Regions from separate parts of the Thermophagus sp. OGC60D27 genome, predicted to be linked through region 2. Evidence: riboswitches for the same ligand, from Rfam matches in the RefSeq annotation. Region 2 holds a riboswitch; each other region holds the start of a gene.
The links. A riboswitch is a leader RNA that binds a small molecule or an ion and turns the genes downstream of it on or off. The one in region 2 is predicted to bind thiamine pyrophosphate.
Positions count from the first base shown of each region.

Region 1: another riboswitch for thiamine pyrophosphate. It lies ahead of ACT29H_RS08800 (sulfide-dependent adenosine diphosphate thiazole synthase); the one in region 2 lies ahead of ACT29H_RS11675 (TonB-dependent receptor).
Region 3: another riboswitch for thiamine pyrophosphate. It lies ahead of thiM (hydroxyethylthiazole kinase); the one in region 2 lies ahead of ACT29H_RS11675 (TonB-dependent receptor).

Region 1 is NZ_JBQTGH010000006.1:102,635-113,495, reverse strand. Features, by position in the region: gene ACT29H_RS08810 (NADPH-dependent assimilatory sulfite reductase hemoprotein subunit) at 1-1,497, shown strand, start outside; gene cobA (uroporphyrinogen-III C-methyltransferase) at 1,761-3,041, shown strand; TPP riboswitch at 3,064-3,159, shown strand; partial or broken gene ACT29H_RS08800 (sulfide-dependent adenosine diphosphate thiazole synthase) at 3,354-4,022, shown strand; gene thiE (thiamine phosphate synthase) at 4,386-4,991, shown strand; gene thiC (phosphomethylpyrimidine synthase ThiC) at 4,988-6,262, shown strand; gene ACT29H_RS08785 (hypothetical protein) at 6,574-7,365, shown strand; gene ACT29H_RS08780 (hypothetical protein) at 7,545-8,153, shown strand; gene ACT29H_RS08775 (hypothetical protein) at 8,210-8,839, shown strand; gene ACT29H_RS08770 (DUF4249 domain-containing protein) at 8,858-9,745, shown strand; gene ACT29H_RS08765 (TonB-dependent receptor) at 9,819-10,861, shown strand, end outside.
Region 2 is NZ_JBQTGH010000008.1:210,681-221,541, forward strand. Features, by position in the region: gene speA (biosynthetic arginine decarboxylase) at 1-1,479, opposite strand, end outside; gene ACT29H_RS11665 (TonB-dependent receptor) at 1,505-3,262, opposite strand; gene ACT29H_RS11670 (tetratricopeptide repeat protein) at 3,335-6,370, opposite strand; TPP riboswitch at 6,878-6,973, shown strand; TPP riboswitch at 7,116-7,208, shown strand; gene ACT29H_RS11675 (TonB-dependent receptor) at 7,262-9,697, shown strand; gene ACT29H_RS11680 (DPP IV N-terminal domain-containing protein) at 9,831-10,861, opposite strand, start outside.
Region 3 is NZ_JBQTGH010000006.1:216,124-226,984, forward strand. Features, by position in the region: gene ACT29H_RS09205 (LytR/AlgR family response regulator transcription factor) at 1-379, opposite strand, end outside; gene ACT29H_RS09210 (sensor histidine kinase) at 550-1,590, opposite strand; gene ACT29H_RS09215 (hypothetical protein) at 1,649-2,281, opposite strand; gene ACT29H_RS09220 (TonB-dependent receptor) at 2,434-4,584, opposite strand; gene ACT29H_RS09225 (SDR family oxidoreductase) at 5,349-6,158, shown strand; gene ACT29H_RS09230 (acyl-CoA thioesterase) at 6,301-6,720, shown strand; gene ACT29H_RS09235 (dipeptidyl-peptidase 3 family protein) at 6,793-8,751, shown strand; TPP riboswitch at 8,774-8,871, shown strand; gene thiM (hydroxyethylthiazole kinase) at 8,966-9,760, shown strand; gene thiE (thiamine phosphate synthase) at 9,757-10,401, shown strand; gene thiD (bifunctional hydroxymethylpyrimidine kinase/phosphomethylpyrimidine kinase) at 10,627-10,861, shown strand, end outside.

The DNA.
Region 1 (10,861 bases), on a different contig from region 2:
AAGCTGGAACCGGCTTTTTCGTTCCTCATAAGAGTGCGGCTTCCCGGGGGGATCGCCACCCCCCAGCAATGGCTGCAAATGGATGGGCTGTCCGACCGTTATGCCAACGGCACCCTTAAACTCACCACGCGTCAGGCTTTTCAGCTTCATGGCGTCATAAAGCGAAATCTGAAACCCACCCTGCAAGGCATTAATGAAGTCCTGCTGGATACCATTGCCGCGTGCGGGGATGTGAATCGCAATGTGATGTCGCACGCCAACCCGGCCGAATCACCGCTCCATGCAAGTGTTTATCAGTTGGCGGGCGAATTATCCCGTCATCTGACACCACAGTCTACCGCCTATCATGAAATATGGCTGGATAAACAATTGCTGGCATCCTCAAAGAAAGAAATTGAACCCATTTACGGACGGACCTATCTGCCACGAAAGTTTAAAATAGGCATTGCCATTCCGCCTTACAATGACATTGACGTCTTCTCTCAGGACCTGGGATTCATTGCCATAGAAGAAAAGGGCAAATTGGCCGGGTTTAATGTCACGGCGGGCGGCGGCATGGGTTCCACCTTTGGGAATCCACAAACCTATCCTCGTCTGGGCGATGTGATCGGTTTTTGCCAACCGGATCAGGTGCTCAAAGTGGCCGAAACGATTGTCTTGATACAGAAAGAAAACGGCAATCGACAAGACCGTAAAAGAGCACGACTTAAATACACCATTGACGATCGCGGAATAGAGTGGTTCAAAGATGAGTTGAATACCCGTCTGGGTTTTGCTCTTGAAGCGCCCCGCCCCTATCGTTTCACCCGCAATGGCGACCGCTACGGATGGAAACAGGGTATCGACGGCAAATGGAGCCTCAACCTTTTTGTGGAAGGAGGAAGAGTGAAGGACACCCCCTCTCTCCTCTTGAAAACAGCTCTGCGAAAAGTTGCTGAAAACATTGACGATGCCCAATTTATTCTAACCGGAAATCAAAACCTGATTATTGCGAATACCTCTCAAAAAGAAAAGGTGGCGCGCATCCTCAAAAAATATGGCGTATGGCCGGCCACGCTTTCCGGATTGAGACAGAATTCCATCGCCTGTGTGGCCTTAAACACCTGCGGATTGGCATTCGCCGAAGCCGAAAGGTATCTACCGACACTGATCGGGAAGATAGAAACCATTCTGCAAGAATATGATCTTTTGAAAGAAGAGATCGTCATTCGTATGACCGGATGCCCCAACGGTTGCGGGCGGCCTTACCTGGCCGAGATAGGACTGATCGGCAAATCAATAGGCCATTACAACCTCTATTTGGGGGGCAACAAACAGGGAACGAGATTAAATACTTTGTATCGGGAAACGCTTACGGAAAAAGAAATTATTGAAACACTTCGACCCCTAATTGCCGATTATGCCCAAAATAGAAATTCCCATGAAAGCTTTGGCGATTTCGTAATTAGAAAAAAATATGTTTCCGAAACGGTTCAGGGAAAAGATTTCAGACATTGATCAAACCGAAAGAAAGGAAGTGAATAGTCTATGTTTATTAAAAGGTGATTCACATTTAGAATCAGATTAAAACCAACAATCCAATCTCTTTCAGACAGATGAATGCAAAGGGGAAAATCATTTCAAAGAAATGCAGATACCCCTTGCTGGTTTTATTACACATCATCATTTTTTTGATTCAATAGTATAATAAAAATGTATTTGAATTTTTCTCCACCCTCCAAAAGCCATACTCAATCATCAAAAACATAAAACCAAGAGCCATGAACAACTTCAAGCATCAACAACAAGAATTCTTGCCCATATCGGTAAATGTAACCGGCAAAAAACTATTAATAGTGGGTGCCGGCAAAGCTGCCCTGTCGAAAGTCAGAAGTTTGCGACGTTTCAATGTATCCATTACAGTCATCGGAATAAAAATCGATCCTGCCTTTCTGGAAATCGACAACATACATATCATCCATAAAAGCTATGATCCTTCCGACCTGGATGATTTTTTCATGGTATATGCATGCACCGACAACCGACATACCAATGAAATAATTCGCGAACACTGCCATGCCCGTAACATTCTTGTGAATCTGGCAGATAATCCCCGCCTCAGTGATTTCATTTCTCCTGCCGTTTACCAGGAGGAGGATCTAACAATAGCCGTCGGATCAAATGGGAAAAACGTGAAACAGTCGATCATGATTCGGGAAAACATAAAAAAAAACTCCGGGCCCGACTTAACAGGTTATCTATCATTGGAAAAGACATCTCTTAACGGAGAAAAAAACAGGGATCGTTCGCAGAAACCATTCGTTCCCAAAGTCATTCTGGCCGGTTTTGGTCCCGGTGATCCGGAATTAATGACGCTGAAAACCCATCGCTACCTTTTGGCGGCGGATATTATTTTTCATGATGCACTGGTCGATTCCAGGTTTCTGGAACACTATCCGGCCCGTAAAATAGCCGTGGGGAAACGATGTGGACAACACCATATTCAACAGGTAGAAATCAACCAGCTACTGGTATCAGCCGCCTTGAGCGGGAAAAAGGTGGTGCGACTAAAAGGGGGCGACCCTCTTATTTTTGGTCGGGCCGGAGAAGAACTTCAATTTCTGGCCGAAAACAATATTGATGTGAAAATTGTGCCGGGGATAACCAGTGCTTTTGCTGCCGCAGCTCAATATGGAATTCCATTAACCCATCGGGAGATAGGTTCTTCCGTAGCATTTTGTGTAGGACATAACATTGCCGAACGGGAATTACCCCAGGCCAGTACTCTGGTCTTTTATATGGGAGCACGACAACAATGCGAAATTTCCAACATACTGATAAAAAAAGGATGGAATAAAAATACCCCGGTTGCACTCATAAGTAATGTTTCCAATCCTCAATCAAAAGTAGTAATATCGCAACTCGACCAATTATGTCAACATCCGCTTTTACAAGAAACACCGCTATTGATAATAGTAGGACAGGTTGTAAAAAAGATGCCTGAATTTGAAGAAATTGCACCAAGAACAGAAAAGAAAAAGAAGCACATTTTTGCAGTTTAACAATATATTATCTATTTTTGAAATCCAATTTACGGGGTGCCTTACTTAACAGGCTGAGATCATACCCATTGAACCTGATCAGGATAATGCCTGCGAAGGGAAAAGATTTTATCGTATGCTCACCTTTATCAGTACCGCACTCCATAGATTTTTGATTAATCCTTTAATAATCATAAAACTATGGAACAAATGGTATCAGCAGGAATCATCGATTCCTACTTCAACAAATTAAAAGAGAATCTGGCCGTTGATGTGGCCATTGCCGGCGGTGGGCCGTCGGGACTTATTGCCGCTTATTAATTATCAAAAGCAGGCAAAAAAGTGGCTGTTTTTGAACGTAAGCTAGCCCCCGGTGGAGGCATGTGGGGCGGTGCCATGATGTTTAACGAAATAATTGTGCAAAAAGAGGCTCTGCCCATCCTTGAAGAACTCGGCATCGAAAGCAATCCATACAAAGATGATTACTATACAGTGGACTCGGTACATGCCACCTCTGCCCTCACCTATCATGCCACCCGTACCGGTGCCCGCATCTTTAATTGCACATCCATAGAAGATGTGGTATTTCACAATAATAAAGTGAGTGGATTGGTTGTCAACTGGGCGCCGGTACATCGCGAAGGGCTTCATGTAGACCCTTTGATTATTATGGCCAACGCCGTAATCGACGGAACAGGCCACGACTGTGAAATAGTGCATACCGTAGCCCGCAAAAACGATATCCAGTTAAATACCCCTTCGGGACAAGTCATGGGAGAACGTTCGCTGGCGGTAGAAGAAGCCGAAAAAACAACCATCGAAAACACCAAAGAAGTATTTCCCGGCCTTTTTGTTTGCGGAATGGCCGCCAACGGAACCAGCGGCAGCTATCGTATGGGGCCCATATTCGGGGGTATGCTCCTTTCCGGACAAAAAGTAGCAGAATTAATAGCTCAAAGACTTTCTGAAGAATCTAAAGTTCCGGAAAAAGTCAACGGGTAAAAGTTGATAATCAATAGTCATTAGCGGTTAGTGATTAGTGTTTAGTCACTAGTTTTTGGTTAATGATTGACTTTTTTAACACTTAAGAATATGGTAATTTTTGATTGGGGAGATGGCTGCTTTTAAATATTGTAAACTTCTTGTTTATATATAAATACCCCAATTTATGTCGCTTTCTCAACCACCCTGACCATCCAATCTCCCCAATCATCTCATTTTACATCGTCGGTGTGAATTGGCAATCCAAATAAATAAATCCAATGAAACGACCATGACCAAGAAGATTTGCAACAATAAGAACATGTATAAACTTTAGGTCATGCGAGTTTCATCCGGCCAATAACTTAGATAAATTTTATACGGATGAAAAATTATGGTGTTTATGTGATTTTAACCAAACCGATGCTACCGCATACGACCATTGCCGAAATATGCGTACAAAACCAGGTTGCCATGTTGCAACTAAGGGAAAAAGAGATGAGCGACCGGGAGCTTCTGAAAATTGCCCGTGATTTAAGAGCCATAACCCGTGGAACCACTACCAGTCTGGTCATCAATGATCGTCCCGACATTGCCCTGCTTTGTCAGGCCGACTATCTGCATCTGGGACAGGATGATTTGCCTGTTTCCGAAGCCAGAAAAATTGTAGGCCCCATGAAGATTGGTCTATCCACCCATTCCCTGGAACAGGCAAGGCAAGCGCTAGCCCAAGAACCGGACTATATTGGTTTTGGACCGATATTTCCCACCAATGCCAAAGCAAAACCTGACCCGCCCGTAGGCACAAACCAATTGGAACAGGTGCTTGCAATATCTGACGTTCCGGTGGTTGCCATTGGGGGTATTTTCCCTGAAAACATTGGGCAGGTAATTGCTGCAGGTGCCCAAAACATTGCCATGGTTCGTCACTTTATGCAAACCACCGACTTTGAAACAAATTTGAAACAAATTCAAAAACTAATTCCATGACCACACAAATCCACTATGCCCGTGCAGGCAAAATAACCCCGGAAATGAAAATTGTAGCTGCGCGCGAAAAGGTAGATCCTCAATGGCTTTGCAACGAGATAGCCGAAGGAAGAATCGTCATACCCAAGAACCACCATCACCATTTTGAACCCCATGGTATTGGTGCCGGACTGACGACCAAAATAAATGCCAACCTGGGCACATCGGAAAAACACTGTAACCTTTCCGAAGAACTTAAAAAACTCGATATTGCCGTTAAATATGGCGCCCATGCCATCATGGACCTCTCAACCGGGGGCAATCTAAAACTTATCCTAAACAAAATATTGAAAGCATCTCCGGTAATGGTAGGTACTGTCCCCATATACAGCGTTGCCACACGATTGTTGGCCCAAGGGAAAAGCATAGCTGATTTGACGCCGGAAGAACTTTTCCGCGAAATAGAATTTCAGGCCGAGGCCGGTGTGGACTTTATGACCTTGCATTGCGGTGTGACGCAAGCCTCCGTATCCTTTCTAAACAACGACAAGAGAGTATGCGGCATCGTTAGCCGTGGCGGGGCCATACTTAAACGATGGATGTTGGAAAATAAAAAAGAAAATCCGTTATACGAACAATACGACCGAATCCTGGATATTTGTCAAAAACATGATGTCACCATTAGCCTTGGTGACGGCCTTCGTCCCGGTGCCGGGTCCGACGCTACCGACCGTGGCCAGATTGCCGAGCTGCTGGTACTGGGCGAGCTTGTTGACCGCGCCAGAGAACAAGGCGTTCAGGTCATGGTAGAAGGACCGGGACATATGCCGCTCGACCAGATAGAGATGAACATGAAGCTGATGAAGAGAGTTTGTCATGAGGCGCCCTTTTATGTTTTGGGACCGTTAACCACCGATTCGGCCCCGGGATATGACCATATTGTTGGAGCCATCGGCGGGACGGTAGCGGCTATACATGGTGCCGACTTCCTTTGCTATGTCACGCCGGCCGAACACCTATGTCTTCCCAACGCCGAAGATGTTCGAAATGGCGTCATTGCCAGTCGAATTGCTGCCCACAGCGCAGATGTGGTCAATAAAATTAATGGTGCGCGTGAAAGAGATTACCTCATGTCCAAGGCCCGGCGCGACCTCGACTGGGAAACCATGTATGAACTGGCTCTTGACCCAGAAATGGCCAGAAAGCGTAAAATTGAATCGGAAAGCAGCGAGGAAGACCATTGTACCATGTGCGGAAATCTTTGTGCAGTGAAAAATGATAAGGTGGTTTGACAAATTTTCAGCACTGAACGATTTTAATTATTCCTAAAAAACGCATTAATACAAGCAATTTAAATACAATAAGAAAATTATTTTCCAAAATAATTTTCTTAACAGAACGTATTATTAAACACAATTTTATACATTTGTATAATAAGAGCAATAACAAAGTTATAAAACACTTGAATTTAATAACTTTTCTTTTACTAAAAACTCAAATAAAAGGAGGTGCCTATGAAAACATAACAACTTTACTATTTTAATGGCAAACAATACTGTAAGAATTGATTCAACTATTTTTTATTAACCCTAAATCTAACAAAATGGAAAAATTATCAATTGTATTAATTATTGGATATTTCTTAATTTTTACATCTTGTAGCCAAACAGAAGATTTGGATGTGCAAACACAAATTCCCGATGTATATGTTGATAATGGAATTCTTGTAATAAAAAACCAAAGTGTTTTAAACAATCTAATCCTTAGTAATTCGAAAAAATCAAAAGAAGAGCTCACTGCTTGGCAAGACTCTTTAGGATTTGAATGTTACCAAATTTATTATGACGAAATTTTCTCTGAATATGAAGAAGTAGTAAATAATGCTAAGTCAGAGGCGCCAATTCTTGAATTCATAAATACATATAAAAATGAAGTATTTATCCCCGGAGGGACTATTGATGGCCTACCAGATTATAGCATAGAACCAAAAGTCGTGCCCCCTTATCTTACAGTAGCAAACAAAGACGGAATTTTCAAGCTTGGCAATGAAACAATAGTATCTACTAAAGAAAAATTAACGACACTAAAAAGCGTTTCCACTTTTTCTTGTTCCAAAAAGCACGATAAAAGAAAGATGAATATCCAACTGACAGTTAATGACCCTAAAAGTAATTACAACTATGTAAGAGTTACACATTCCAAAAAGGTTCTCTTTGCATGGGTCTCTTATTCGACAAAATATTATTGGCGTTATAGCCCAAACGACCCTGGCTATTTTGCAACCGATAATGACATTCTATCAGGAACAATGTTTAACCTATTGCGAGGTTCTAACTATCTTGAAATGTGGAATCGGGGCGTAGGGGAGGACCATAAATGTATTTTCTCTTGGTAATATTCAAATAATAACAGCATCTGAAAGCATTCGGAATAATTTTTGTTATATTTCAGATGCTGTTTTATAGAATAAACATAATTCCAGAAATACAATTGTCAATGATGTATCGGCCATTTTTAATTATAATAACTGGAATAGTTTTTTGTCAACCTAGCTTGTCTCAATCAAACAGGGAAATGGGTATTGCCCCCAAACCGAATATAAACATACCTTTAAAATACCAACTTCCTTCACTCACATTACAACAAGAAAACCAATTATTAAATCCATATTTCGAACACAACGGCATCCGTCTCCAACGGAACTGGACGTTTACAAACTTTACTTTGGATTCCATATCCGATGTCCGTAAAATTTATTTTCAGAATACCGGAAGCATCATGCATTACCCTGCCTTCGGCGGTTACCAGCACTTCAAAAGCGATATAGTGTTTAAGCCGGTGAATAAGCTAACCGTTACTTTAGGCGGTAGCCTTCTAAGCATTGACACGCCCGAATCACTGCGTCCGGCAATGCAATATGGCATACAGTCTTCGGTCCGGTATGCATTCAACAACCACTTAAGTCTTTTCTTATACGGACAAAGACTTTGGGACTTCAGCAAATCTCAAAAAAGCAGTTTTGCAATAATGAATCCATTATTTCCGCAAACGGAAGCAGGTGCCGGCCTATCGGGGAACATGAAGAATATCCAAATTGATGTAGGCCCCAGGCTAATTTTTGATACAAAGTCCAATTTTCAAAAAATGAATTTAATAAACACAAATATTTCAATTGATTTTTAGGACAGAACTACATTCTAGCCGTTTTTTTAAACTAATATTATCACATTAAACAAATTATGAAAAGAGCAGCATTTGTTTTAATTTATGTTTTTTATATTTTTTCAGCTTTAAGCGCCCAACCCCACTCGGGAATAAAATTTTCAACCACATTTAGTGATACCAAATTAAAATCGGACGAAGAACAGGAGTTTATTCAATACAGTGAGGGTTCCGGATGGGAATTGGGATATTCATTCCATATTCCGGCCATTAAAGTGATAAGTTTTCAAATTGAACCGGCAATAGGTAAATTGCCATTGGATTATTCGGATGATTATTTAACTAATTTTAGTGACATAGACCGCTCTATTTTCTATTTTTCCATGAATACCTTTGTTAACTCTATGGCATACAAAGGTTTTAATTTACAGGTAGGACCCAGGTGGGAATATGCATTATTTGGGTCCCGAAAGTCAAACTTCAATGTTGAACTTTCTGCCGGCTTACTAAAACATTTCAAATGGGCCGATATTTATGCCCGCTACTATTTCGGTCTTTCAGATTCATACGGCTATGAGCCCATTCAATCTTCGTATTATGGAGATAACGGACCCTCAAATAGTGAGTCTTTTGGTGCTGAAACAGAAGGCTACAGCCGACGTTTTGAGGTAGGTGTGGTTATCCCGTTGTTTAAATTTCTAAAATAAGAAATAGCGTACATGTACATGCCTGGCAAGCCCCTATCCTTTATCCTGTTTCTATTGTCTCTGAATTTAACGCTTTCCTGTACCAGTGAATATAAAGGAGAATTTCCCCGGGAAGCACCCATGCCTGTTATTAATGCCATAATCACTGCTGACAGTACCATTTCAGTAACCCTGTCATGGACGCGCAGGCCCAATTCAACGGAGGCATTTGTCCCCATCACAGGTGCTGAAATTCTCCTTTGGGAAAACAACACTCTGCTAGACTTGCCACAGGAAACCGAGGAGGGGGTATATCTATTTAATCATTCAGCTAAAGCTGGATGTATATATTGTATTGAAGTATCGAAATCAGGCATGAAAACAGTCAGTGCGACAACCATTGTTCCAGAAAACATGGAAGCATCCGTTATTTTAGAGGAAAATCCGCTGGGGGAATGGGATAAAAATCATTTCAAACTGACGCTAGGTAGTCCAACCGATAGCATGAGAGGATTATGGATAGTCACCACTTTAAATAATAACAACGACACATCTGTAGAGCAGGCCTCGGGATTATACTGCAACTCAGTCCTTCCCGACGTTTTTAACAGAACGTACGACTCCTCCGTCCCTGATGGATACGTCTATGAATATGATTTTTTTATTCGCATTGATGCCCAAAGCTTAAATACCACCTCCCAGGTTCTTTATTTCAAGCCATGGACCATGTCTAACCCAATGGATGTATTTATCATCACCGCTTCGGAAGATTACGACCAATATTTCAAAACAGCGTGGGAACAAAAGAGCTGGGACCCGGAAGTGGACCTCCCCTTTTCCTATCAACCAATATTTATCTATTCCAACATTACCAATGGCTATGGAATTTTTGCCGGATGCAATATTCAGAGACTTCGGTTTTATTAAATAGCTTAACACTATGCCCTACATTCACCGCCTTTTTCATGTAATTCTCATACTTTTTCCCCTGTTTGCAAACATGGCGAACGGCTATTCCCAGCAAAAGGTCAATGGCTATGTTCTGGATATAGAAACAGGCGAATCACTGCCCGGCGCCAATATTATCACGTATCCTTGGGGAACCGGTACTACAACCAATCAATATGGCTACTTTTCGATGTCCCTGCCCAACCAAACGCAAAAGGTCACCATCTCATATATTGGTTATAAACCTATTGAAATATCTACCAGCGAACTTCCCGACAGCACCCTGATACTGTTTTTGGAGCCCGGGTATATCTTGAACGATGTTACTGTAAAAACAAACACTCTTCAAAATTTTATTGCCGCGCCCAATTCACCAACACTTAAGCTCCGCCAGTCTGAATTCAAGCAAGCCGGTTCCATTTTCGGAGAACCAGACCTGCTAAAAAAAATACAAACATTACCGGGAATCAGCCAGGGGAAAGAAGGAGGTTCTGAGATATATGTTCGCGGAGGTCATCCCGGTCAAAATCTCATAATGCTTGACGGTGCTCCCGTATATAATATTAACCATGCGTTTGGTTTATTATCCATTTTTAATGTGGATGCCTTAAAAGAGGCCACCATATATAAGGGAGGTATTCCTGCCAGATTTGGGGGACGCCTTTCATCTGTAATAGATGTTTGGGGCCGTGAAGGCAACGAAAACAAAAACCAAGGAAGTTTCTTTTTTAGCACCATCGGCGCAGGCCTGACCCTTGAGGGCCCTGTAGTAAAGAAAAAAAGCACATGGTTATTATCGGCACGCAGGTCATGGCCTGACCTTCTCTATTCAGGATTTCAGAGCCTCTCAAGCAATGGCCGTTTTGTTCCCGGTATTTCTTTTTCTGATATCACGGCCCGCATCAATTTCAAAATAGGAACCGACAGACTGTTTTTAAATCTGTATCATGGGAAAGATAATTTCTTTGTACGCTCCGAAACCGCCACAAACAAAACCAACTACCATTTAAGTTGGGGAAATTATCTGGCATCGGTAGGATATACTAGTGTCTTATCCTCCGACCTTTTTGCCCATGCCCTGGTTTATTTCAGCAA
Region 2 (10,861 bases):
GGTTGCCACCCTGTCGGGTCGTTCATTCAGTCGGTGAATGGGCATCACGGGGAAGATCTGATCGATGGCCCAGCTGTCCGGTAATGATTGAAAGAGGGAAAAATTACAAAAATATTTATCTGCCAGCAGCTTTCTAAGATTCAACAACTCATCAGGAACATGTTTCAATTTGGTGGTCATAAGATGCACTTCACGGGCGATGGACCAAAACAATCGTTCGACCCGGGCACGGGTTTTCAAATCGATGAGTCCCAGACTAAACCTGTCGAGCGCTTCTTCTCTTATCTGCTGAGCATCGTGCCATGTTTCCAGCATTTTGGGCTGGTTAAGGGTATCCCATAAAGCATACAAATCTTTCACCAGGTCGTGATCCTCCTCCGAGATCTCATCCTCATCGTCCCATTGAGGTACAGAGGTAGCCTCCATCGCTTCAAAAATAAGGACGGAATGATGAGCCGTAAGAGAACGTCCCGATTCGGTAATAATATTAGGATGGGGAATATGATGTCTATTGCTGGCATCCACCATTGTATAGACAGCATCGTTCACATATTCCTGAATGCTGTAATTGATACTACTCTCACTGTTGGCCGATCGGGTACCGTCATAATCGACGCCCAGTCCACCTCCTATATCTACAAACTCCACGTTAAATCCCAATTTATGAAGCTCGATATAAAATTGAGAGGCCTCTTTCAGGGCATTTTTGATACGACGAATTTTATTTACCTGACTACCAATGTGGAAATGGACCAATTTGAGGCAATCTTTCATTTCATTGGTCTCGAGATAGTCGAGGGCTTCGATCAGCTCACTGGAGGTAAGCCCAAACTTGCTGACGTCTCCGCCGGAATCTTCCCATTTACCACTGCCTGAACTGGCCAATTTTATACGTACGCCCAGATTGGGACGAATTTTGTGTTTCCGTGCCAGACGCGTAATAAGCTTCAACTCATTAAATTTCTCAATGACGAGAAAAATACGCCGTCCCATCTTCTGTGCCAGCAAAGCCAGTTCAATATAAGCCTCATCCTTATAACCGTTACATACGATCAAAGAATCACTATCGGTGTTGGTGGCAATAACGGCGTGTAGCTCCGGTTTAGAACCGGCTTCCAGTCCAATGTTCACTTTTTTTCCGTGCCCCACAATCTCTTCTACCACAGGCCTCATTTGATTGACCTTAATGGGATAAATGATAAAATTCTGGCCTTTGAAATCGTACTCTTCCCGGGCCTTGCAAAAACAGTTTTGCATGGTCTCGATACGACTATCCAGAATATCCGGAAACCGGATAAGCATGGGCGCTTCAACATCGCGCAGAGTCAGTTCGTCCACCAACTCTCGGAGGTCCACTTCAACGCCTTTTCCGCGTGGTGTGGCCACAACATTTCCTTTTTCATTGACAGAAAAGAAATTGATTCCCCAGCCGTTAATATTATACAGCTCTTCGGAATCTTCAATACGCCATTTTCTCATTTCGACAGCGATCCTCTTAAAAGTTTTAGAAAGAATAACCGGCCCCTACCCTGGCATTAAATCCCTGCATGGGGTAGCCGGCCCAAGGATAAAATTTGGATGCAAATATATTCTGAATTCTGCCAAAAAAATGCAATCGCTTATTAAATTGATAATTTGCACTCAAATTAAAATCCGCCACCGAGCTAAGATTTTTAATATCACCATCTTGCAAAGAGTTAAGAGCTTTTCGTTCTCCTATCACATTAAAGGATGCATCAAAACGCCATTCCTCATTGAAAGTATAGCCGGCTCGTATGCCCAACTCCATTTCGGGTTTATGCCAGGCATAATCAAAGTTATCCAATGTCCAACCGTAATAGACCCCTTTTAGAATAATATCCAGTTCCTGTACCGGACGAATAAGAAATTCACCGGTAAGGGTGAGCAAGGTGGCATCATCGTATTGAACGTCAAAAAGATTACTCATCGCCCAATCGTCAACACTTTCATCCCGTAGAAAAAAACGATTGACAAAGAAGTACTCATCTTCAATAAACTCATAATCGAGACGAGCGGTAAAAGAGGTGGCACTGCTGAAGTTGCCTTTTACCCCGGCAAATCCACGAATATTGGTAAACGAAGGTTGCACCAGTACATCTGGCGACACAAACGGGTTTTCTTCCATAATATCGCGATAGCTGTTCTGATGCACCTGGCCGGTCATGCCCAGGAAAGTTGAAACCACCCCTTCGGCTATGATCAAATCGCCACGTACATGCGGGGACAAATAAAACTTCTCCGAGTCTGAAAACTCACCCGTAAGGTTTAACCCCACCTCTACCTTCAATTTATTTCCCGGGAAGACCACTTTGGGATTCACTGTCAAAAAGACCTGGTCTCTCTCCTCAAAATCAAATAGTTCAGGATTCTCATCCTCCTCCGGCACATTTGTCTTACGATAAATCCCGGCTCCATCCACCTTCAGCGAGAGTGCTCCAAAAGGGATATACAAATCGCCGCCCAGTGAAAAGCTATTTTCTCCTACGCCAGTCCGATTATTGAACCCACCGTAATCAAAGTTTAAATGATAACGAGTGTCATTCAAGTCGGATTGTTGACCATGAAGTCCAAAATGAAGATCAAAAGCCGTCTGACGCTGTTTGTCATCCGGGATCAGATTAGCACCTACCACGTCCTGACTCGTCCCATCTCCTAAAAAAACATTATACACAGCTGCGGGGTCAATGGTCTGAAAGCCGTAATAACGATATGCCAAACGATGAAAATCCAGATCCAGTTCCAGCGTCTTGTCATCAAAGAAATGTCGCATGTACAATCCCCCATTGGTATTGTGATACGGGGCATCCACCGAACGATCATTTTCCAGTTTCAAATCACCCCATGAAGATTCCTGTTGCAGCCCAATGGAGAAAGCAAATTTTTCATTACGTGTAATATTGTAAAAGATATCACCGAAAAGCAATTGATAATTTCCCAATCCTCCCCTCACATAGGAAGAGTAAAGATCACGCGGATGCTGACGAGCCAGAGCGGCGGCCTTTAACGGTGACACTTCCGGTATTCCGGACAAAGGATGCACCGATAATTGATACCCGAATCGGGGATTAAAATCGATGGTATCTTCCCTTTCGGGCATCTGATTAATTTTCATGGCATCAAATACGGTAGGAACATATTCTCTTTGCACCCGAACGTCTTTGGTTAAAGATTCCTGAGCCAAACCATTTACCCCGAAAACGAAAAGGGTAAAAAACAGTATAATTATATTGACGGACTTCATAGAAAACAGATCGTTAGATATTTAGATATTAGATAACAGAAATATGATCATCACCAAAGGCCGAAGATATTACTACTCTCCGGCTCCCTGTTGATCTTTAAGTTCCTTCAGGCGCATTTCTGCCCTTTCGCGAATATCATCATCTCTATTTTTATAATTTTCGAGCAAACTCTCCACATACTGACGAGCCTGGAACTGATCCCCCCGACTTTCAAAAATATCGGACAACAAAAGGAAGCATCTTGCCATCCAATATTGGTGAGGCGTACCCACGTTTACAAAATCAAAAATCTCTTTTTCTGCCAGATCCTTGTTACCCTGATCGAACAGGATTTGGGCGACACGGTAACGAGCTTCAGCACCTTCGGGTGAACTGGTATTCTTTTTCAAGATTTGGAATTCTGCCAGTGCCAACTCCTTTTCACCCAGTTCCAGAAGGGCTTCCGCCTTTCGGAAACGGGCTTCCCGCTCCACTTCCGGAGAAGTTTTGGGGTCGGCCAATATCCGTTCGGCCAGTCGGGCAACATTTTGAAGTCGTTCGCCCAGATAAACCTGACAGCGCATCTGACCGATTAGAGCCTCCCTTCTTAGATCCTCCTCATCGGCTTCATTCTCCAGACGCTCATAATAACCGAGGGCTTCACTATAGCGCTCTTGTTGAAAACTGATACGTGCAATACTCACCAATGCATCTTCCATAAAAATGTTTCCGGGTCGACTAACCACAAATTCAAAGGAGCGACGTGCATTTTCCAAATCCTGATTGCGATATTGACAATCTGCTTTATAAAAGTGAGCATTAACCACAAACCGTCCGTTAGGATAGTTGCGCAGGTAGGCTTCGAATTGATTTATGGCCTGCAAGCACTTGTCCTGCATATAAAGTTTTTCTGCGGTAATATAGGACAAGGAATCTTCCTGCCGTTTGTCGATACTTGCAAAGCCTCCCACCTGACGGGTATAGTTGATATATCCATCGGCATCATTTCGATCCAGATAGATGTTTTTAATTCCCAGCAAAGCATCTTCTGCCTCCGGGGTACCGGGGAACTCATTCACCACACGTTTGTAAAAGGCCAGCGACTGATCCAGATCTCCACTATTGTAATAAACCAGTCCCAGCTGCAACATGGCCTTTTTGGAAAAGTTGGAACGAGGATACTCCTCCTTTAACTTCTTGTACATTCTGATGGCTGTAGGTAAATCATTCAGTGCCACATAAGATCGTCCCATTTCGTAATACGCATCATCCACATAGGACGATTGTGGAAAACGATTCACCAGCTGTTGCAGTTGTTCAATCTTGCCACGGTGGTTTTTCACCAATCCAAGCGCAAAAGCCTTCTGATACAATGCGTAATCGGCCGAAGCCCCCGGCACATTGGCAGCCGCATCGTAATAATGGATGGCCCGATCAAAATCACGTTGCATATAAAAGCAATCCCCAATGCGATTTAGGGCATCTCCAAGCATTGGTGATTGGCGACTGCCCATCAGATTCTCATATTTTCTGAACCAGGAAGCTGCCTGAGAATAATTCTTTTGCTTAAACCAGGCATACCCGATATTATAGTGGGCGGTTTTAAACTCATCCAAAGAATAAGACCCGGGCGTATGGATAAAAATATCATAATTCTCGATGGCTTTATCGAATTTTTCCAAACGATAGTATGCTTCCCCAAGCCAATATCTGGCTTTCACCTTCAAATCACGATTGTACTCACCATATTTCAGACTGTATTGCAACATATCGACGGTTTCATCGAAGCGCAAATTGGTAAACAACTCAAGGCCACGATGATAAGCAATTCGTTGGAGCGCCCGGTAATTGTCTGCCGTTTTGTTTTTCACCTTCTCAAGAGCCTCAAGAGCTTGCTGGTAATTTCTTGTGGTCAGAAGCGCCTGTCCTAAATATTGCCAGGCTTCATCCAAATAGGTACTGTTGGGAAACCGGTCAATAAACTCCATGAAGCTGTCGATAATCTCATTAAAAGGAGAGAAGGACAGTTCGTAGTTTAATTTGATATAATTAAACATGGCCTCTTCGGTAATCACTTTATCGAATTCATATTCCGAAGCAGCCCCGAAAGCGGTGCGAGCCCTCTCTTTTTCATTAATCTTTAAATAACAATCGCCCAAATGGTAATAGGCATTCTGAGCCAGGGCATCTTTTTCAAGGGTAGTCTGGGTTAACGCTTCTGCTGCCTCCTCATACTTTTTCAAGTGGTACAGACTTATTCCCAAATGGTACAGATCCTGCCGGGGGGGGGCCTCGGTCAGACTAACGGACATGGAAAGATATTTAGCAGCATTCTCATAATCCGAAAGCGCATACCATGCATTCCCCACCACACGTGCCATATCGGCCTTTCTGACACCTTCTGCCTCTTCAATCAGCGGCATCCCATAATCAATCGCCTTTTTATACGCTCCCTGCAAATAATGGATCTGTGCAATATAGAAAGGAACCTCGTCTCCAAATCCGGGTTCATCTTTCAGTTGTTCAAAAATTTTCAATGCCGAATTATAATTGCCCTGCTCATACTGGATATGGGCATAATAGAAATTAGCGGCGCCCCACCATTGACCTTCCACATTGCGAATTTCTGAAAAGGCCGGAAGCGCCTGATCATACTCTCCTTCCATAAAATGGCAATAGCCCGACTTGAACCTAAAGTCGTAACGGGTATCCCGATTCAGTTTACGGGCCTCTACATATCTGTAATTTCGTAATGCTTTGCGATACTTTCCCGCCTCATAGTCCAGATCCCCCAAACGTTTATAAACATAGGGCCGCATTCCGCTTTCGGGAAAATCAACAAGGAAAGACTCCAGAAGATCCTGAGCATCCTCATTCTTTAAGTGAGAGGAGGCCATGGCCAAATAATAGGCCGATTCAGCTCTCAAATTGCTCTGTCCTGGGCTAAACATCTCCTGTATGTCGGCAAACATACTTCGTGCTATTCCATACCTACCGTTACGGTAATGTTCCAGAGCTTCGTTAAACAGACGATCAGGTTGTCGACTGTCATACGATTGTTGAGCTGTTGAAAAATGGCCGCCAATAATAACCAACAGCAATAGCCAAAGTATACGAAGATTTGTCATGATATTCCAAAATATTGATGTAATCGTAATTTTGAGCCATCGGCTCAATGTGAGTGATTCTATTTTTGTCCTGATCAGACTATTTCAAACAACGAAAATAGAGAAAATTTGGTGTATTTCCAGATAATTTATTATTTAAAGCGAACTTGAGAAAAATAGACGGAAAATAATTAGCCACACCCCTAATAATAAACTTTGTGCTGTTATGGTATTTTCTACTTCATTGGAAATCTTAAAGTAAAGATTAAAATACAATAAAACCTGTACGGTCGATTGAGTCGTTTGCTTGCAGTCGACTCAGTCGTTTGCTTGCAGTCGACTCAGTCGTTTGCTTGCAGTCGACTCAGTCGTTTGCCTGCAGTCGACTCAGTCGTTTGCCTGCAGTCGACTCAATCGTCTGTATAATCTCCATGGAGTCGACTGAAGAAGCCCAAAGCCCATAGCTTCCGACACCAAAACAAAATAATTTAAGATCGCGTTCTCTTTTTTTAATTAAATGTTTCTATATTTGCCGCCACGGGGTGCCCAAATAGGAGGCTGAGATCACACCCATTGAACCTGATACGGGTAATGCCGGCGCAGGGAAATGAGCGCTCTCCTTTTATTTTTCATCCCCAAATTTTCATAGCACACAGAAACGCAAAGGATAAAGATGGGCAAGGTTTATTGTGCAACATAAAACCAACCAAACACAAAAAAATATAATCAAAACAAGCCCTTCTACCTTTTCATTTCTGCCTTAAATTCAACTACAATGGGGTGCCAATAAAAATGGCTGAGATCATACCCTTTGAACCTGACCGGGTAATGCCGGTAAGGGAATGTATGATATCTTCAAAAGCTTTCCCATTGCAGTTTATGGTTTAATTGTTAAACATTAACTGCTTTGTTATGCAAAAATTAATGCTTTTAGTGGGGCTGATCTTCCTTTCGGCCCAGACGTTTTCACAAAGAATGTTACAGGGTATCGTTTACTCTGAGAATCAGGAACCCCTTGCCGGGGCATCCGTAGTGATGAATCCGGGAAACCATGGAACCGTTACCGACCGTGATGGACATTTTCAATTTTCGGGCATCACATCCCCCACCGTCCAAATCCGAGTTTCCTTTATGGGTTACGAAACCTGGCAAGCAATGGTGGATCCGGGAAAAACCAAACACCTGAAGATCACCCTGAAAGCTGCATCCCACTTGACGGAGGAGGTGGTGGTAAGGGCCTATCGTGCCGGTCATCAAACACCGGTGGCACATACCGATCTGGCAGGTGAGGCCCTCAGGGGCGCCGGGGTGGGAAATGACATTCCGTCACTTCTGAAATTAACCCCATCGCTGGTCTCCACCTCCGAAAGTGGCATCGGGCTGGGGTCTACCAACCTCAGAATACGCGGGACCGATCCTACCCGCATTAATGTAACCATGAATGGGGTGCCTCTGAACGACTCGGAAAGTCAAGCTGTCTTTTGGGCCAACATGCCCGATTTCGCCAATTCGGTAGAAAACGTTCAGATACAACGGGGGGTGGGAACCTCCACTCAAGGGTCTGCAGCCTTCGGGGCTTCCATAAACTTTCAGACCACCACGAGCGATCCCCGGGCTTACGCCGAAATAACGTCAACTGCCGGCTCTTTCAATACTTTTAAAAACAGCATTCGCTTTGGCACAGGACTTATTAATGAAAAATTTTCTTTTGAAGGGCGCTATTCACGTCTAAAAAGTGACGGATACATCAAAAACGCTTTCTCGGATCATCAGTCGCTCTACCTGGGTGGCACCATGCATTTCGACAACAGCTTTTTAAAGATGATAATCCTTCATGGTGACCAACAAACAGGTATCAGCTGGTGGGGCGTTCCGCAGGAAATGCTGGAAACCGACCGGCGATATAATCCTGCCGGCGTCTATACCGATGAGTTGGGCAATGAACAGTACTATGACGACCAAACCGACAATTACAAACAGACACATGCCCAATTATTTTACAGTTGGGCAGCAGGGCAACAGTTGCATCTCACCGCAGCGCTTCACTACACCCGTGGCGAAGGTTTTTATGAACAGTATAAAGAAAAGGATTCTTTAAATCATTACGGGATATCACCCATTCAAATCTCTGCTCAAACCATTGAGACCAGTGACTTGATACGCCGGAAATGGATGGAAAATGACTTTTACGGCGCAACGCTTTCGGGCGATTTAAAATTATCAAGTCAGTCCAGCCTGACCTTTGGTGGGGGATGGAACCGATATGACGGCGATCATTTCGGGCGGATCATCTGGATGCGCTATGCCGGAATCACCGAGAAAGATTACGAGTGGTACTTCAACAACGGCACGAAAACCGAACACAACCTGTTTACCAAGTTTGACTGGGAAGCTTCCCCACTCCTTCGGCTCTTTTTGGACATGCAATACCGTGGCATCAACTATGATATGTCAGGAATGGACGACGACCTGCGGTCACTGGATCAGGAACATGATTTCCAATTCTTTAATCCCAAAGTTGGGTTTTACCTCACCCCCGGCTCGAACCACAACATCTATGCTTTTGCGGGGATCTCCAACAGGGAACCCACCCGCACCAATTTTAAGGATGCCAACCTGGATCGGGAAGCTACCCCAAAAGCGGAAAGACTTTACGACATTGAAACGGGTTATAAATATGAATCGGCGGCCTTTTCGGGTGGCATCAACCTCTATTACATGTATTACGAAGATCAGTTGATACCAACGGGTGAAAAAAGTAATGTGGGAAATCCCATCCTGACCAATGTGGATGAGAGTTATCGTGCCGGAGTGGAAGTTATTGCAGCGGTTCATCCGGTATCATGGTTACATTGGGATATGAACCTCACCCTCAGCCGCAACATCATCTACGATTTTGTGGAAACATCGACCAACAGCTATCCAACAATAGTAAACGGCGAGGAAGAATGGATTACCGAAACGGTAATAAAACCTTTGGGAGATACACAAATTGCTTATTCACCTTCAGTTGTTGGCAGCAGTAACCTGACGGTTGATCTGACATCCGGCCTAAGCGTTGGGTTGCTGAGCAAATATGTGGGCGAACAGTATTTCGACAACACCGAAAGCGAAGACCGTAAACTGGATGCCTGGTTGGTAAATGACATACAATTCAACTGGACATTGAATCCCAAACCATTTAAAAGCATCGGCCTGCAATTTACCATTCATAATGTGCTGGACCATGAATACGAAAGTAATGCTTACGGCGGTAATTGGTATGAAGAAGGTGTTGAAAACACCTGGGCCTACTATTACCCCATGGCCGGACGGTATTATATGGGGCAGGTCGTGATAAGGTTTTAAAAAATGAAGCTAAAAATAGATCCGGCCCTTTAGGAGCCGGATTTATTTTTAGAATCTACTGAACGGCCATCCATTCTTAATTTTAAAATTCCATTACATATCAGTATACCCTTTCCCATCAGAGTCTTTTCTTTCACTTATTATTCCACCCGGGTGTTTCCAGATGCAAGAGAGTTCGGATAAAAAAGTCTCGACGTTTCCGTTCTCCGAACTTACCTCCCAAAGTATGTTTAACACCTGGCAACACGACCAATTCAAACTCCTTATCGGCCTTAATCAAAGCATCTGCCACCTGCATGGTTGAAGCCGGATCCACATTGTCATCCAACTCTCCAACAATCAGCATCAACTCACCTTGTAAAAGATGAGCATTTACCACATTGGATGATTCAGCATAATGAGGGCCAACGGGATATCCCATCCATTGTTCGTTCCACCACATCTTATCCATGCGGTTGTCGTGACAGCCGCAAGATGCCACTGCAGCCTTATAAAAGTGGGGATGAAAAAGAACTGCAGCCATGGCGTTTTGTCCGCCAGCCGATCCACCAAAAATCCCCACTCTTGTCGTATCCATAAAGGAGTATTTTTCTGCCGCTGCTTTAATCCACCTTATTCGATCGGGAAAACCTGCATCTTTCAGATTTTTATAACAAACATCGTGAAATGCCTTACTGCGGTTGGAAGTGCCCATCCCGTCGATCTGAACAACGATAAAGCCCAATTCGGCCAAGCTGCTAAATGGGTAGTGATAAGAAGAAAAACTTTTTTGAACAAAGGATCCCTGTGGCCCCGCATAGATGTATTCGATAATTGGATAAGATTTATTCGGATCAAAGGTTGTTGGACGATAAATGTTTCCCCAAATGTCGGTTTTTCCATCCCGTCCTTTGGCAACAAATGGCTCGGGAGCTATCCATCCGTTCGCTTCAATGAGGGAAATATCCGCCTGTTCCAACAACATCAGGATTCTGCCATCGGAGGTTCTACGCAATACAGATACCGGAGCCTTATCAGGAGTGGAATAGGTGTCAACAAAAAAGCGATAATCGTGAGAAAAATGAGCATTATGTTGCATCTTCTCAGGAGTCAGATCTTTCAGACTCTTACCATCGAAACCAATACTGCAATAATGTTCATAATAAGGATCCTCCTTTTTATTAC
Region 3 (10,861 bases), on a different contig from region 2:
AACCATCCGAAGGAAAAGAGGACTGATGTAACCTTTTAAATTTCTCCAAAGCCTGCTTTAGCTCATGCTTATCGATAGGTTTAAGTAAATAGTCTACACTATTCACTTTGAACGCTTTAATAGCAAACTGATCGTAGGCCGTTGCGAAGACTACCGGAAACGCTATTTCTACCTTTTCAAAAATATCGAAGCTGGTGCCATCCCCCAATTGAATATCGAAAACCCCAAGATCGGGCGCAGAATGTTGCTTGATCCACTCAACGGCAGAGGTGACCGAAGCACATGTGCCAACCACCTCTGCCGAGGGGTCTGTCTGACGAAGCATTTCGGCAAGATGCGTGGCGGCAAAAGGTTCATCTTCCACTATCAGGATAGTCATGCGGTGGTTGGTTATGAGTTTTTCGTTTCGATGTTTTATTTAAAAAGAAATTTGTTTTGGGTTATGGGATGGTTGTGATAAATATACGAATATCTGAAAATATACCATGCCCGAAAGGCGAGGGCAAAACGTACACGGGACTTTCTCTGCCCCTTCTTCTGGGGGTCGATTTATGGTCCCTCAAAGTTTTTAATCAACGGAATCCTGACCTCAAATATACCATCCTCATGAATAATGTCAATTTCTTTACCGGTCAGAAAGCGATATCGTCCTCTGACATTCTCCAACCCGATATTCAACGATTCCACGCCATTATTGGAGGCATATCGGGTATTCTTCACCACCAGGGTTTCGGCCTGCTTTGATACACTGATATGCATGGGCTTTTCGAGGGAAAAGATATTGTGCTTAAAGGCGTTTTCCATTAACATCTGAATGGAAAGCGGAACAACCGAATAGTTGGCAAGATCTTCCTCCGGCAGCGAATAATGAAAGGCGTTTCCAAACCGCATCTCCTGCAACCACAGATACCGGGCTGTTAGTTGTAATTCCGCCTCAACGGTCACCAGGTCGCTGTCTTGCATCTCCAGAATACTTCGATACATGCCGGCAAGGTTGTACAAAAATTGTTTTGAAGTTTCGCTGTTTTGATCAATCAGCGAAGCTGCTACATTGAGGCTGTTGAAGAGAAAGTGGGGATTCACCTGACTCTTCAACACCTCATATTTGGCCGTTAAGGCTTCCCGCTTCAGCGCTTCCCGTTTCTGGACTTCTGCCAGCCAGTCCATAAAAAACGAGCGGGCATAGAACCACAAGGTTATGATGTAGAGAATGACAAATTCTGTTACCCATATTACGGGATAGGTTTTCAGAAACAGCCCAAAGGGCATACCCTGAATCAGTGAAAACCAAAACCAGTTGGTGAAGAATATGACCATCCCCGAATAAATGGTGGTAATGAAAAAGGCTATCAACACGCTTTTCACCGGACGGGTTTGCCACGATACAAAACGTGATATGCCAATATTATACAAATAACCGTTGAAAAATAAACCATAGCCCAGCATGATGGAATAGCCCAAATTTTGGATAACGGCCATGGGATGACGCAGGCACTGAGGACACATAATCCATTGAAACACAAATCCGATCAGCATGGATACTAAGCCATACGATAAAAACACCAATACCGGATACTTCTTTTTTGTCATTGCCAAAAGTAAGATGATGGATACTAAATAATGGTTGATGGGTTACGGTGAATGCTTTTTAGGGTTTTATTTTTTCTATTTGTTGGGCATTGATTTCTTCTCCCCAGTCGGGCCAGAGCGCGTGGGGCGCCTCAAATGACTGAAACAACCTGGCGGCTTTTTCATACAGTGGCCGTGCCTTTTTTTCGCCTCCACCAAACATGGCCGGGGTATACAGAACATTCTGCGCTTTACAAAACCATAGTCGGGGATTGTTGGGATTGAGTTTTTCTGCCTGTGCAAGGGCTTCATTGGAAAGCATGGAATACTTCATTCCCCGGGTTGGTGTGGTGATGCGCATGGAATGAATGAGTCCTTGCAATACATACAGCTCAGACTCATCAGGGGCCAGTTTGAGTGCTTTGTTGAGCATTTCCTGGGCTTTATCCAGCTGTCGGTCGGTCTCTTCCGTATCCTCAAAAATAGAAAAAGTAATGGTGACATAAGAATATGCGGCATAATAATACGGTATCCATTTCTCTTTTTCGGCTTCCCCAATGCGGTAGAACTTGGCTGCAAGGGTCTCTAATTCCGATGATGAGGAACTTTGATACATTTTGTCAATGTTTTCTTTCATCACCGTTTCATAATTTCCGGCGCTTGACAGTGAGGCTGATAGCACTACAACGATGGTTAATAAGATGGTTTTCATGGCTTATAGTTTTTTTTGTTAATAATGAGAAGATTTATGGCTCTATTTTTAGAGGTAAGATTTAAAGTAAGTTAGATTTAAGTATTAAGATTGATAGATAAACAATTGTTTTGATGTAAGACCAATAAATACAACAGCTCTTGTAAAGGGATTTAGTTAATGGATATAAACACCCCCAGAAACACGAATTGTTTGACGTCGGAACGGATGGTAACAAGCTTAGGGTCGCCATCGTCGATAGCCAAAGGAATTCTTCGATATCCCAACACATTATCGCGTCCCAACACATTGGAAAAACTAAGGTGTACAATGGTTTGATTTCCCAATATGCCGGTGAGGTAACTCATATTAACGCCTATTTCACTGTAATTGGGTGACGTATGTGCCATAAACTGGGCGTCACCCGGCTGATGATAGGGGCGCCCCGAATTCCATGACCAGGAGGCACCAATCTGAGTTCTGAGGGGTATGATGAAATGTTTGGCAACGACATTTAATGTGTGCGGGGCAATAAATTCGGGTTCTACTTTTAGGGGATAGTCCAGAAACTTTCGTTTGGAAACAATCAATGAATAGGAAACCCAATAGTCGGTATGGTCAAAAAGCGTTTTGTCGCGAAAAAATAAATCAATCCCTTTGGCATACCCCTCTCCACCATTGGCAAAAGGAACAAATTGGGCAAATTGGTTATATTCTCCCGTAACCAATCGACGATACTTTTTATAATACGCTTCGGCCCGGAACAGACGCCGGCTCAGTTGTCCCGTTTGCAGCCCCAGGATAAAATGTTCGGCCTTCTGCATCTCTATAGAAGGGTTGTACTTCAAAAAATCGGATGGTACCGCCTGGTAATAATGGCCCCACGCCATGGAGATGGTGGTGTTCTCGCCTGTTGCAAACGCCATCGCTGCACGTGGCGACCAGTGGTATTCTCCCGTGCGAGACGAATGTTCGAAGCGTATGCCCGGCCTGAACGCCAGGGCGTTGGAAAGCCGCCACTCTCCTTCTGCAAAGGCTGCAACAAGGTGGTCGTGAACATCAGAATTTTGGGCCAATGCCCCTCCTTCCTGAAGGTATTCCTCATTAAATTGGTTGAACTGCCACGTTGTACCGTAAGTCAACTTCAACCCTGATTCTGCCCGGGTAATGAGTTTTAGTTTTCCTTCCGAGATCCACTCTTTGGTATCTACGTTATGAATACCGGCCCTCATATCCTGATGATCGAAAGTAATGGAAGCCCCCACTTTGAGAAGCGTCTTGTCGGAAACAGGTGTATTAAAGGTTGTGTTTGAATAAAGGTTTCCACCCGCTTCATCGATAGTAATTTCTCCTCCCGAACCGTCGTTGGTACGAAATGATTGACCTCCGTAATCGCCCGCCACAAACGACTTAAACAGGTTGCCATGGTCGCCTTTATGCCGGTAGATCAAGTAGGCATTGCCCGACTCGACGGGTTGGTCCCAGTCAATACGATTATGGGCAAAATGGTTAAAGGGCCCGAAATTGTAATACCCCATGCCGGCCGAGAAGGAACGGTTGCCGGATGCCAGGGTTTTTGACACTTCGCCTCCAATGTTCATAAGCGACAGACTGGTCAGCTCTTCGAGGGCCACCCCCGACGATTCGAGAACCAGCACCGATGATAGCGCCTGCCCGTATTCGGCCGAATAACCACCGGTACTAAAAAAGACCCCTTCGAACAACGACGGCGCAAACCGACCGCGAGTAGGCAAATCGGGCACCTTCGAATAGTATGGTTTGGCGGCCAGCATACCATCCATAAGCACTTTTGTTTCGCCGGCATCACCCCCTCGCACCATCAACCGTCCGTCATCCGCAGCAATCTGCGTTCCGGGAAGGGTCTTTAAGGCGGCTCCTATATCGCCCATGGAACCCGCCGTTGTATAAATATCGAGCGGGGTCATTACGGCTGCCCGTTTTCGGTCACCCGCCTCAAAACTACCGGCAGTAATGGTTACCGCCTTCAAACTTGTAATACTTTCTTTCATCCTTATATTGACAACACGATGGGTGTCGGGTGCTATTTCCATCTCGCGATTCTGGTATCCAACAAAACTAAATACCAAAACAAAAGGTTGATCGCCATCTACCGCCAGGGTATAACTGCCATCAGCACCGGATGTGGTGCCATCGTATTCTCCTTTTACATATATATTAACTCCCGTCAATGGTTCTCCGGTTCGATGGTCGGTTACCACACCATTTATCCGGGTTTGCCCCATCAGAGGGGTCGCCGTTAGCCCACCTGATACCAGAAACAACAGAAACAACTTTTCCTTCATGATTTACCAAAAATAAATGCTGTTAAACGTTTGATTGTTAATACGTGAATGCAAATTCACTGGATTTCGGAATATTAGTATGTCAAGGCTTGGATCATTAATTTTTACTTCCCGAAATTCATATAACAAATTTGGACCGGTAAACGCCATAAAGCAAAAAAGAAAGGACAAGTGGAGAAAATAAGCCGACCAACGGGAATATGCACCGACAAGCAGGGAAAACAACAAGCATCTGAAGAGAAGCTCCCCATTCATTCGTATAAATTTAAGTTATGTCGCGGGCCATATGGATCGCACTTGATGGATCGTTCTTAGTTTACAGTTCTTAGTTGCTAGTTCTTGGTGAAAAGTCCATCGTTATTAACTGCCAGCCTAATGGTTCTAATAGTTGGTCGCTCCAGTAATCTGACTCTTTTGTGGCCATCCCTCATGGTTGGGCGGCAATACTGAAAATTACTTAAATCCCCGCCTGCCTGCTCTCTTCTCCATCCTGCCTCTACACTATATGCTCCTTCTGGTTGTGACAACCGTAAAATGGTCAGGCCCGCTTCTTTTATTTATAACATCAGACGCCCATGGCCACGGAAAAAAGGAAGGTCACAACGTCCCTGTACTTCACCTGCTCTTTACTATAAATCACCAACTTATGGAATAACATTCAAAATAAACCGAACCATTAAGAATATTTAAACCATACAAAAACCCTGAGCTGTTTCCATGTTTCGGCAAAAAACGTCATTTTTGCACCACATATTCCAAAAACAATGAAAGACAAAGTCATAATAATTACGGGGGCCTCCTCAGGTATAGGACGGGCGTGTGCCTATGAATTTGCCGGACGAGGTGCCAAACTTGCGCTGGCAGCGCGTAACGCCGACAAACTGAAAGAAATAGAACAAACAATGACCGGTCAAGGGCACGAAGTGTTGGTGGTGCCCACCGACGTCAGCCGGGAAGAAGACTGCCAAAACCTGATACAACAAACCGTTGAAAGGTATGGTAAAATCGATATCCTGATCAACAATGCGGGGATCTCCATGCGAGCGATTTTTGAAGAGGTGGATTTAAGTGTTTTGAAACAATTAATGGACGTTAATTTCTGGGGTACTGTTTATTGCACCAAATATGCGTTACCCTATCTGCTGGCTGCTAAAGGATCGGTGGTAGGGATCTCCTCCATCGCCGGCTTCATAGGGTTGCCGGGCCGAACCGGTTATTCGGCTTCCAAATTTGCCATGCACGGTTTTTTACAGACCCTTCGTACCGAAAACCTCAAAAAGGGGTTGCATGTACTCATCGCGGCGCCCGGCTTCACGAGTACCAACGTTCGTAAATCGGCACTCACTGCCAACGGAGCGCAACAAGGCGAGACGCCTCGGGCCGAAGAGAAAATGATGAGTGCCGAAGAGGTAGCCCGTCATCTGGCCCATGCCATCCGCAAACGAAAGAGAACCCTCGTTCTGACCTTTGTGGAAGGAAAACTAACGGTGTTCCTAAGCAAATGGTGGCCTTCGTTGATCGAAAAGTTATCGTATCACCACATGGCAAAAGAACCGGACTCTCCCTTTAAGTAAGCACTCACATGGCCGGGTCGAAATCATGCATCTGCAATGGTTTTACCCGTTTTTTCGGCACCCTGCTCCTACAATGGGCAGGATATAGGTGCCTGTTTGTTTATTTCCAAAAGAAAAAAGAATTCACCATATTGCAATAATCATGTTAAAGCATACAACAAAACTGAGAGTGCGCTACGGCGAAACCGACCAGATGGGGATTGTCAACAATGCAGTCTATTCGGCCTATTTTGAGGTGGGACGTACCGAAATGTTCCGGCACCTGGGACTTCCCTACAGCGAAATAGAAAAGCAAGGGATTATGCTGCCGCTTTCCGAACTGCATGTTAAGTTTTTGCGGTCGGCCCGTTACGACGATGAACTGACCATCGAGACCTACGTGGAAGATTTTCCCACATCCAGGATTCGGTTTCAATACAATATATATAATCAATCGGGACAATTGTTGGTAAAGGGTGAAACCGTACTGGCTTTTTTGGATGCCCAAACACGACGACCAACGCGCATTCCGCCGTTTCTGGCCGATAAAATTGCCCCTTTCTTTAAAACGCATGGGCACTAAGGCCTGCCCCGGGCATTCACGATGCCGTGACGGGAGGGCCCTTAATCGTTTCCCTACAAACAGAGTAACACCATGAAAACAGATCATTTTCAATACTACGTAGAGCAGTTTGCCGACCTACGCATTCTTCGTTATCCCGTAACCGGATTTGAGGAGCTGTCGCTGCAACAAAAGAAACTCATCTACTATTTATCGCAGGCGGCCATTGAAGGCCGGGATATTCTGTTTGACCAGAACTATAAGCATAATCTCACCATTCGCCGAACACTGGAAGCCATCTACCAACACTATACCGGCGACCGCTCATCGGAAGATTTTCGCGAGTTGGTGGTCTATCTTAAGCGGGTGTGGTTTTCCAATGGTATTCATCATCACTACTCCACCCTGAAAATAACGCCGACGTTTGGTGAAGCATTTTTCCAACAAGCGGTCAAAAGCATTCCTGCCGAATTGTTGCCTTTAAAAAAAGGGGAAACCGTTGACGACTTGCTAAAAACGCTCATTCCTGTGTTGTTCGATCCCGAGGTAGATGCCAAACGGGTTAATCAGGAAAACGACTCAGATCTGATTGCCACCTCTGCCAACAACTATTACAGCGGTGTATCGCAAAAAGAAGCGGAGGCTTATTATGCTTCCCTTAAGGCGTCGGATGGCCGGGAGCCCCTATCTCACGGGTTAAACACGCAACTGGTAAAAGAAGGAAGACAACTTAAAGAAAAAGTCTGGAAAATAGGCGGCATGTATTCGCCCGCCATAGAGAAGATTGTGGGATGGCTCCAAAAAGCCTTGACGGTAACCGAAAACCACCAACAGAAAAAGGTGATCTCGCTGTTAATCGACTTTTACAAAACAGGGGATCTCAAGATATTTAATGACTACAATATAGCATGGCTGTCCGATCAGGATTCGCAGGTGGATTTCATTAACGGATTCATTGAGACCTATGGGGATCCTCTGGGATTGAAAGGGAGCTGGGAAAGCGTGGTTAACTTTAAAAACCGTGAAGCCACCCGCCGCACCGAAATCATCAGTGCCAATGCCCAGTGGTTCGAAGATCATTCACCCGTCGATCCCCGCTTCAAAAAGAAAAAGGTTCGGGGCGTTACCGCCAAAGTGATCAACGTCGCCATGCTGGGGGGCGATTGCTTTCCTCATACGCCCATCGGCATCAATCTCCCCAATGCCGACTGGATTCGGAAAGAGTATGGTTCCAAGTCGGTCACCATTGAAAATATCACCTATGCCTACGATCAGGCATCCAAAGGAACAGGTTTTCTGGAAGAGTTTTGTTATTCCCGGGAAGAGATTGACAGATATAATCAATATGGTTTTATCTCGGGCAACCTGCATACCGACCTTCATGAATGTTTGGGACATGGTTCCGGGCAGTTATTGGAAGGTGTCTCGGGCAATGAATTAAAGGCTTATGGCGCCGTAATAGAAGAAGCGCGTGCCGATCTGTTTGCCCTTTATTATATGGCCGATAAGAAAGTGGTGGAACTGAATCTACTGCCCGACCGGGAGGCTTATAAAGCCGAATACGACAACTATATCCGCAACGGACTGATGACTCAGCTAACACGTATCAACCCCGGCGAGGATATTGAAGAAGCCCATATGCGCAATCGCCAGCTTATTGCCGCCTGGTGCTACGAAAAAGGAAAAACGGAGAAGGTGATAGAAAAGAAAATGAAAGATGGCAAAACCTTTTTCATCATCAATGATTATGACGCCTTGCGGCATCTGTTTGCCACCTTACTGTCAGAAATTCAACGCGTCAAGTCGGAAGGCGACTTTGAAACAGCTCGCCATCTGGTAGAAACCTATGGGGTGAAGGTGGATAAGCAACTTCATAAAGAAGTTTTGAACCGCTACCAAAAACTGAACCTTGCCCCCTATAGTGGCTTTGTCAACCCGCGATTCCGTACCGTAACGGATGATAAAGGCAATATTACCGATATCATTCCGGATTATGGCGAGAAATATGATGAACAGATGATGCGATACGCCGGAGAACATTCCTGGTTATAGAAAAAATGTTACATTTGTAACGAAACACTGTTAGGGGTGCTCCACCTTGAGTGGGGCTGAGAACAGACCCTTAAACCTGATATGTGTAATAACAGCGTAGGGAAACAGTCGTTTGAATGAGATACCACATACCATTTAGGACATAGTAGATCATTTAAAGCTGTTTTGCCTCGTGCAGAACAGCTTTTTTTTTAACCCCAAAATATTAAGTGAAATGATTACACCACAAATTACAGGAGACCTTCTTCGTAAGGTGCGGGCCACCTCGCCCCTGGTTCACAACATTACCAATTTCGTGGTCATGAACAATACAGCCAATGCCTTGCTGTCGGTAGGTGCCAGTCCGGTGATGGCCCACGCCCCGGAAGAGATGGCGTCCATGGCCGGCATCGCCTCTGCCCTGGTTTTGAACATTGGAACCCTGAGCCGGCAATGGGTAGAAGGAATGCTATTAGCCGGCAAAACGGCCAGGGAACGAAAAATACCTATTGTACTGGATCCTGTGGGAGCTGGCGCCACCTCTTTTCGGACCGAGACCTGTCATCAATTGATCAGAGCCTGTAATCCGACCATCATTCGTGGTAACGCTTCTGAAATTATGGCTCTCATCAGCAGTGATGTACGCACCAAAGGGGTCGACAGCACCGAATCTTCGGACGTGGCACTTCGCATGGCCAAGACATTGGCTCGCGAAACGGGGGCGGTGATAAGCATCAGCGGGAAAACCGACTACATCACCGACGGAACCCATGTTATTCAAATTCAAAACCACATTCCCCTCATGCCCAAAGTGACAGGGATGGGATGCACGGCCTCGGCATTAACAGGGGCTTTTGCTGCGGTCAGTGACAATGCCCTGACCGGTGCCGCATCGGCCATGGCCATCATGGCGGTAGCCGGGGAAAAAGCGGAATCGATGGCGGCAGGGCCTGGCTCTTTTCAGATGCACTTTTTGGATGCTCTGTACGCTCTGAATCAAGAGGACCTTAACCAATCCTTAAAGCTATGAGAACCTCTTTTGATTTGCGTCTCTATCTGGTAACAGACAGAGACCTATCGTTGGGACGGCCCCTGGCAGAGGTGGTGGAAAATGCACTTAAAGGGGGTGTCACCATGGTACAGTTAAGGGAAAAGGAGGCTACTACCCGTGAATTTATACAGGAAGTGATGAGCGTTAAGAAAATATTGCAACGCCATAAGCTTCCGCTGATCGTCAACGACCGGGTGGATATAGCGCTGGCCACCGATGCCGATGGGGTGCATCTGGGACAAAACGATATGCCCTGGCAGATGGCTCGTCAGATGTTGGGGCCGGATAAGATTATTGGTTTATCCGTCGAATCGATGGATCAACTGGAAGAGGCCAACCGGGCCGATATCGATTATATTGGTATAAGTCCGGTGTTTACCACGCCCACCAAAAAAGAACTGGAGAAAGGTTTGGGGTTGCAGGGAACGGCTGACATAGCCCGGCATTCCTCACATCCTTCGGTGGCCATTGGGGGCATCCATCAAGGGAATGCCCACGAGGTGATGGCCACTGGTGTGGAGGGGCTTTCGGTGGTTTCGGCCATTTGTTCGGCCAGAGATCCCCATACTGCCGCCCAAGAGCTCTTAAAACAGATCGATCGAGGACGGAAAAGAAAATAGAAGGGTGTTTCTGATTCCCGGTTTCGGATTTTAGGTTTCGAGGTTCCGGGTTTTGGGAGGCAGGTATAATCGATTGCAAAAATCACTATACCCTACATATCAAACATCTATCCCACAACCCCGGAAACAGATACACTTAACACCAAAGATTGTCCACAATAGCAAGGTATAATTCTTTGTCATACGAATTCTACCATACCAATAACTGAGATAAAAAACATACCAATGAAAAAACATAAAACCGCACTAACAATAGCCGGTAGTGACAGTGGAGGTGGCGCCGGCATTCAGGCCGATTTAAAGACCTTTTCTGCCTGTGGGTGCTACGGCATGTCGGTCATAACAGCCATTACAGCACAAAATACCGAAGGGGTAACAGACATATTTCCGGTGAGGATCGCCACGATTGAAAAACAGATCGATGCCGTGCTCACCGATATCGGTGCTGATGCCGTAAAAG